Regions from separate parts of the Actinoallomurus vinaceus genome, predicted to be linked through region 1. Evidence: riboswitches for the same ligand, from Rfam matches in the RefSeq annotation. Region 1 holds a riboswitch; the other holds the start of a gene.
The links. Region 1 has a riboswitch for S-adenosylmethionine ahead of thrC (threonine synthase). Riboswitches for the same ligand answer to the same signal wherever they lie in the genome.
Positions count from the first base shown of each region.

Region 2: another riboswitch for S-adenosylmethionine. It lies ahead of ABEA24_RS32385 (aminotransferase class V-fold PLP-dependent enzyme); the one in region 1 lies ahead of thrC (threonine synthase).

Region 1 covers NZ_BAABHK010000013.1:195,738-199,265, forward strand. The annotation lists gene ABEA24_RS37065 (MoaD/ThiS family protein) at 360-638, opposite strand; gene thrC (threonine synthase) at 635-1,879, opposite strand; SAM riboswitch class I at 1,895-2,062, opposite strand; gene ABEA24_RS37075 (alpha,alpha-trehalose-phosphate synthase (UDP-forming)) at 2,626-3,528, shown strand, end outside.
Region 2 covers NZ_BAABHK010000010.1:303,322-306,849, forward strand. The annotation lists gene ABEA24_RS32375 (transglycosylase domain-containing protein) at 1-1,409, shown strand, start outside; gene ABEA24_RS32380 (hypothetical protein) at 1,455-1,820, opposite strand; SAM riboswitch class IV at 1,929-2,042, shown strand; gene ABEA24_RS32385 (aminotransferase class V-fold PLP-dependent enzyme) at 2,078-3,331, shown strand; gene ABEA24_RS32390 (SseB family protein) at 3,474-3,528, shown strand, end outside.

The DNA.
Region 1 (3,528 bases):
TCGGTCAAAAAGAGAACCCCGTAGGCGGAACTCGCGACGTCTACCGATAAATCCGCATACGTGAGCCCGAATTACCACGCGGGAGAGCGGAGTAGGAGCGTCCACCTCGGTCGTTTCGGCTGCCCAACGCAAGATCCCCGGCGATCGCCGAGTCCGGAGACTCAGCAACCGCCGGGGATCACGGGTTTGTATTGATCACGGGGCGTCACCCCGGCCGGCGCGGAACCGGACCTCGAATGACGCGCCGCTCAAGGCGGCCACTCCCGCGACGAAGCCGGCGAGCGTGAGCCACGGCAGGTCGGCGCCCCATTCGGCGCCGCTGCCGGGGCGGGGCCGCCGGGCGGCGACCCGAGGTGGGCTCAGCCGCCGGCGACGGCCGGGATGATGGAGATCTGGACGCCGTCCGGGGTCGGCGTGTCGAGGCCGTCGGCGAACCGCACGTCCTCCTCGCCCACGTAGACGTTGACGAACCGGCGGATCTTGCCGTTGTCGTCCAGAATGCGCCCTGCGATGCCGGAGTAGTTGGCCTCCAGGTCGGCGACGACCTCCCGTACGGTCGAGCCCGCCGCCTTCACCTCGGCCTCACCGCCGGTGTAACTCCGGAGGATCGTCGGGATGCGGACACTGATCGAGCTCACGCCAGACCTGCCTTTCGGAATGCCTCGATGGTGGGTGCGATGTTCGCGGACGGCACGGCCACCGGGGCGACCGCGTCCAGGGTCTTGAGGCCGTCACCGGAGTTGATGAAGACGGTCTCGGCCTCGGGGTCGAGTGCGCCGCCGGCCAGCAGCTTGCGGAGGGAGCCCAGCGTGACACCGCCCGCCGTCTCGCCGAAGATGCCCTCGGTGCGGGCGAGCAGCGCGATGCTGTCGACGACCTCTTCGTCGGAGACGTCCTCGATGGCTCCGCCGGTGCGGCGCACGGCGTCGAGGACGTACGGCCCGTCGGCGGGGTTGCCGATCGCGAGGGACTTGGCGATCGTGGCGGGCTTGACGGGCTGGACGACGTCGAGCCCGGCCTTGAAGGCCGCCGAGACGGGCGAACAGCCGGTCGCCTGCGCTCCGAAGATCTTGTACGGCCGATCCTCGACCAGGCCGAGCTTGATGAACTCCTGGAACGCCTTGTCGATCTTCGTGAGCTGGGAGCCGGACGCGATCGGGATGACGATCTGCTCGGGCAGTCGCCAGCCGAGCTGCTCGGCGATCTCGTACCCGATGGTCTTCGAGCCCTCGGCGTAGTAGGGCCGCACGTTGACGTTGACGAACGCCCAGTCCTCCTGCTCGCCCGCGATCTCCGAGGCCAGCCGGTTGACGTCGTCGTAGTTGCCGTCGACGGTGACGAACGTCCCGCCGTACACCGCCGTCGTGACGATCTTCTGGCGTTCGAGGTCGGACGGCACGAACACGGCGCTGCGGATGCCCGCGCGGGCCGCCGCGGCGGCGACCGCGTTGGCGAGGTTGCCGGTGGACGGGCAGGCCAGGACCTTGAAACCGAGCTCGCGGGCGGCGGCCAGCGCGACCGCCACGACCCGGTCCTTGAACGAGTGGGTCGGGTTGCCGCTGTCGTCCTTGACCCACAGCGACCGCAGTCCCAGCGACTCGGCGAGGTTGTCGGCGCGTACGAGGCGGGTGAAGCCGGGCTCGGTGTTGGGCGTGTCGACGACGTTCGTCGGAACGGGCAGCAGGCCGCGGTAGCGCCAGATGTTGCGCGGGCCGGACTCGATCTGTTCCCGGGTCACGTCGGCGTGGTCGTAGGAGACTTCCAGGGGGCCGAAACAGAGCTCACAGGCGTAGCGAGGGCCCAGATCGTAGGATTCTCCGCATTCGCGGCACGTCAGTGCGGTCGCGGGGCCGAGGTTTCGGGCGGCGGACTGCGACATGAAGCGAGGCCTCTCTCCTCATCTTTCCCGTGCCACCTTGGTCACGAGCCGGAGTTGGCACCTGTCCCGGGCGGCCTCGCTGTCAGCGCGAGTTGGGACGTGCCGAAGCACGCGTAGAACCGCATTTCCGGGAGGGTTGCCGGGGCTTCAACGGGCCGGTCCCTCCACCCCTCTGGATGAGCTTTATTAAGTTGTCTGTGGACTTGTATACGTGACTGACCGGTTCTCCGCCAAGCTCGTCTCAGGTCGCGAGACGCCGCCGGGGCCGTGCGCCGGGCCGGGAAGCGCAACGAGGACTGGTCGGTGGCGGTTCGGACGCCCGGATCCGCGCGAGATGACGTCTCTGCCGGATGGAGCCCGAACCGCCCACCGTTCGACCCGATACCTTCGACCGGTTACCGTTCCTTAACGCTGAGTAGGAGTGAACTCCGCACAGCGGCACGCCCCGAACGGTCTTGGGCGCACTAGTCCCCCACGTTCAACCCTGGACGGCGACGCACGTCCCGCGTGCGGTCCGCTCCCAGGGCGGCGGGTTCCCTTGCGACCTGGCATACCGGTGCGGTCAACGGCGCACGGGGAGGCCCCGGACCATCTCTCCGGCGGAACGGGGGCCCTGTACGCAGCTAGCACACCGAACATCACAGATCAACCACGGACTGTACATATCTGTTAACGCATTGTCAATGAAGTGGCGACATTCGTCCGGGCGCCACGTCAGCGGCGAACTGTTGACTACCCTCCACCCCATGGGTGACTCGCAGGTCCTCGTCGCGTCCAACCGCGGTCCGGTGTCCTTCGCGCTGGCCGACGACGGGACGCTGTCCATGCGGCGCGGCGGCGGCGGGCTCGTCTCGGCCCTGGCGGACGTGGGCGGCGACATCCTGTGGATCTGCACGGCGCTGTCGTACGCCGACCGCGCCGCGGCCCGCCGCGTGGAGGACGGCCGGCTGGACTCCTACGGCGCCGGCGCCGTCCGCATGCTGGACATCCCGGCCGGCACCTTCCACCGCGCCTACAACGCCGTGGCCAATTCCACACTGTGGTTCGTCCACCACATGCTGTACGACAGCCCGAACAAGCCGCACTTCGACGCGCGGTTCCGCCGGGACTGGCAGTCCTACGAGGCGTACAACGCGGCGTTCGCCGACGCGCTGGCCCGGGACGCGCGGCCGGGCGCGAAGGTGGCGATCCAGGACTACCACCTGACGCTCGCCCCCGGGATGCTGCGTGAGCGCCGCCCCGACCTGAAGATCGCCCACTTCTCGCACACGCCGTGGGCGCCGCCGGAGTACTACCGCCTGCTGCCGGACGACATCGGGCGGCAGGTGCTGGAGGGCATCCTCGGCGCCGACCACGCCGGGTTCCTGGCCCAGCGCTGGGCCGACGCGTTCATCGACTGCTGTGCCGCCGTCCTGCAGGCGAAGGTCGACCCGGTGGCGCGCACCGTCACCCACGCCGGCCGCGTCACCCGCGTCGGTGTGCACGGGCTGGGCATCGACGGCGGCTCCCTCCGGGCACGCGCCGCCGAACCCGACGTGCTGGCCCGCAAGCAGGCCCTGCGCGAGCAGGTCGGCGACCGCAGGCTCATCGTGCGGATCGATCGTACGGAGCTGTCCAAGAACATCGTGCGGGGGCTCGCGGCCTACCGT
Region 2 (3,528 bases), on a different contig from region 1:
TGAACGGGGCGCGCGGGTACATGCAGGCCCGCTGGAAGTACGTCGTCGACGGCATGGTGCAGATGAAGACCATCACGCCGCAGCAGGCGGCCACGCTGCAGTTCCCCGTGCCGAAGAAGCCGAAGGTCAGGGACACCTACGGGGGCCAGAAGGGCTACATGTACCAGCTCGTCGTCTCCGAGCTGAAGCGCATGGGCTACACCCAGGAACAGATCGACAAGGGCGGGTTGAAGGTCCGGACGACCTTCGACAAGGACCTGATGGACGACGCGAAGCAGGCCGTCGAGGGCGCCATGCCCTCCGGCGTCTCCAGCAAGGTGATGGCGGGCCTGGTGTCGGTCGACCCGTCGACCGGCGAGATCAACGCGCTCTACGGGGGCAAGAACTACATCGACCAGCAGTTGAGCGCCGCCACCACCCAGGTGCAGCCCGGGTCCGGGTTCAAGCCGTACGTGCTGGCGGCGGCCCTGGACGACGGGATGTCGTTGGACGACTACGTCGACGGCAGCAACGGGCAGACCTTCGACGGCACCGCGATCCACAACGACGCCGGCGAGGACTTCGGCATGGTCAACCTCGTCACCGCCACAGAGCAATCCATCAACACCGCCTACGTCAACATCGCCCAGAAGATCGGGAACGACAAGGTGATGAAGATGGCGGAGAAGCTCGGCATCCCCGAGTCGCAGCTGACCGCCAACGGCGCCAACACCGCCGCCACCTTCCCGCTCGGCGTCATCAACCTCAGCGCCGAGCAGCAGGCCGCCGCGTACGCCGCGTTCGCGACCGAGGGCGTCTACCACGCCCCGCACGTGATCCGGTCGGTGACCGACCGGAACGGCAAGAAACGCGTCGTCCCGACGACCGGCAAGCGCGTGTTCAGCACCCAGGTCGCCCGCGACGCGACGTACGCCATGCAGAAGGTCATCGACTCGGGCACCGGCACCAGGGCCGCCCTGCCCGACCGGAACGCCGCCGGCAAGACCGGCACCACGAGCAGCGGCAGGCAGGTCTGGTTCAACGGGTTCATCCCGCAGCTGGCCGCGTCGGTGGCCGTCTTCCGGACCGACAACAAGGCGCTGAGCCTGCCGGGCTACACCGTGTACGGCGGTTCCCTCCCGGCCACGATCTGGCACAACTTCCTCGTCAAGGCCGACGCGGACATGCCGGTGAAGTCGTTCGGCGACCCGTCGGTGTACGTCGGCGGGCGCCAGTGGCCGACGCCGACCGCGCCCGTCCAGCCGCGACCGCATCCCACCCTTTCGCGGCCCCGGACGACCGGGCCGTCCCGCCCGTCCACCCCGACCCACATCCCGACGCACATTCCGACCCATGTGCCCACAGGCGGCCCGACCGGCGGGCCTACGGGCCGCGTGTACGACGGCGGCGACCCCAACTCCGTGTTCTGAGCGTTCTGAGCGCCCGCGGCCCTGCGGCGGCGGGCGCTCAGGCGTTCATTTGCAGGCCGTGGCCAGGGCGGTGGGCTGGCGCTGGACGACGTTCTGCATGCGGGAGATGTCGCGCGGGCTGATGCCCGTGCTGACGCCCCGCCACTCGGTCGCCATACCGCTCAGCGTCCGGGTCAGCTTCTTGTCGTCGGACTCGCGGGCGAGCGCGTCGAACCGCGTGGCGAGGGTCGCCGCCGCCTGCTTCCACTGCGTGATGTCGTCCGGCGAGATGCGGTTCAGGGTCGCGTTGTAGGACCCGACCGCCTTCACCGCGTCGTTGCAGACCCGGCCCTTGTTCGTGCCGACGCCGCATCCGGCCGCGCACACCGCGACCAGGACGACCCCCGCCGACAGCCGCCATCCACCCCGCATCGCCCCGCTCCTTTCGCCTGACTCCCCTGCCCCGTATTCAATCGTGGAGAAGCGGTCACACGACGCCGAAACGGCGATCTTCGGGCGGGTGCTCTATACTCACCGTCAGGTCACGAGTGCCAGCGCTAAGCCCCGGCTTGCTGGCCGGCAACCCTCCGTCCGTGGCGGGGTGCCCCGGGTGATGACCGGGTCCGGCACGACCGTGCCGGACAAGCGCGGACCCCTCGCGGGGTCCCAGGCCCCGCTGGAGGTGCGTGTTGTCCGCTGTCCTCGATCTGCCCCCCGTCACCCGTCCCGCTCTGCGCGTCGTCGGGGAGGGCGTCCCCGTGCCCGTCGCCGGCGGCCGGACCGTCCCGTACGCGAACCTCGACTACGCGGCGAGCGCGCCCTGTCTGGAGGCGGTGCGCGACGCGCTCGACGCCGCCCTCCCCTACTACAGCAGCGTGCACCGCGGCGCGGGATACGCCTCGCAGGTGACGACCGACCGGTACGAGCGCGCCCGCGAGGTCGTCCGGGAGTTCGTCGGCGCGTGGCGGCGCGACGCCGTGGTGTTCACCCGCAACACCACCGACGCGATGAACCTCCTCGCGCACGCCCTGCCGCGCGGCACCACGGTCGTCGTCTTCGAGTCCGAGCACCACGCGAGCCTCCTGCCCTGGGCGCGCGGCAACCACGTCGTACGGCTCGCGGCCCCCGAATCCCCCGAGGCGGCCCTCGCGGCCGCCGGTGAGGCCCTCGCCGCGGCACCGGCCGGTCCGCGCCTGCTCGTCGTCACCGCCGCCTCCAACGTCACCGGCGAGCTGTGGCCCGTCGCCGAGTTCGCCGCCGTCGCCCGCGCGCACGGCGCCCGCATCGCGGTCGACGCCGCTCAGCTCGTCCCGCACCGGCCGTTCGACATGGGCGCGCTCGACGTCGACTACGTCGCCTTCTCCGGGCACAAGCTGTACGCGCCGTTCGGCGCGGGCTGCCTCGTCGGCCGCGCGGACTGGCTGCGCGCCGCCGAGCCGTACCTCCTGGGCGGCGGCGCCACCGCGAGCGTCGGCGAGCACGTGACGTGGTCGGCGGACCCGCAGCAGCGGCACGAGGCCGGCACGCCGAACGTCCTCGGCGTTGTCGCGCTCGCAGCCGCGTGCGAGGCCCTGACCGACTGGGAGACCCTCGTCGCGGAGGAGGAGCGCCTCCTGCGGCGGCTGCGGACCGGCCTGGCGGCGATCCCCGGCGTACGGGAGCTGTCGCTGTGGGGCGACCGGCACCCGCGCGTCGGCATCGTGTCGTTCGTCGTCGAGGGCCGCGGGTCCCGCGCCGTCGCCACCGCGCTGTCCGACCGGTACGGCATCGGCGTACGGGACGGGAAGTTCTGCGCGCACCCGTTCGTCCGGCGGCTGGTCGGCGACGGGTCGGGCGGCTGCGATGACGGCGACGGCACCGCGCTGCGGGCCAGCCTCGGCATCGGCACCACCGACGAGCACATCGACCGGCTGCTGACCGCGCTGCGACGCCTTACCACCTGACGATCCGCTCCGCTGCTGGTCAGCGTCATCAAAGGTGTAGTTCGTCCGGGTAAGTCCAATCGGCTGCCGGTACTCGTGCGCGCCGCCGGTTTGCTCCCGGTACGGTGGACGCCTTGTGCAAAGAGCTTCCGGGGGGTTGCGAATGACCGGCACATGGGAGCCCGCGAACCAACTCGAGCAGCAGCTGAGCGACGCTC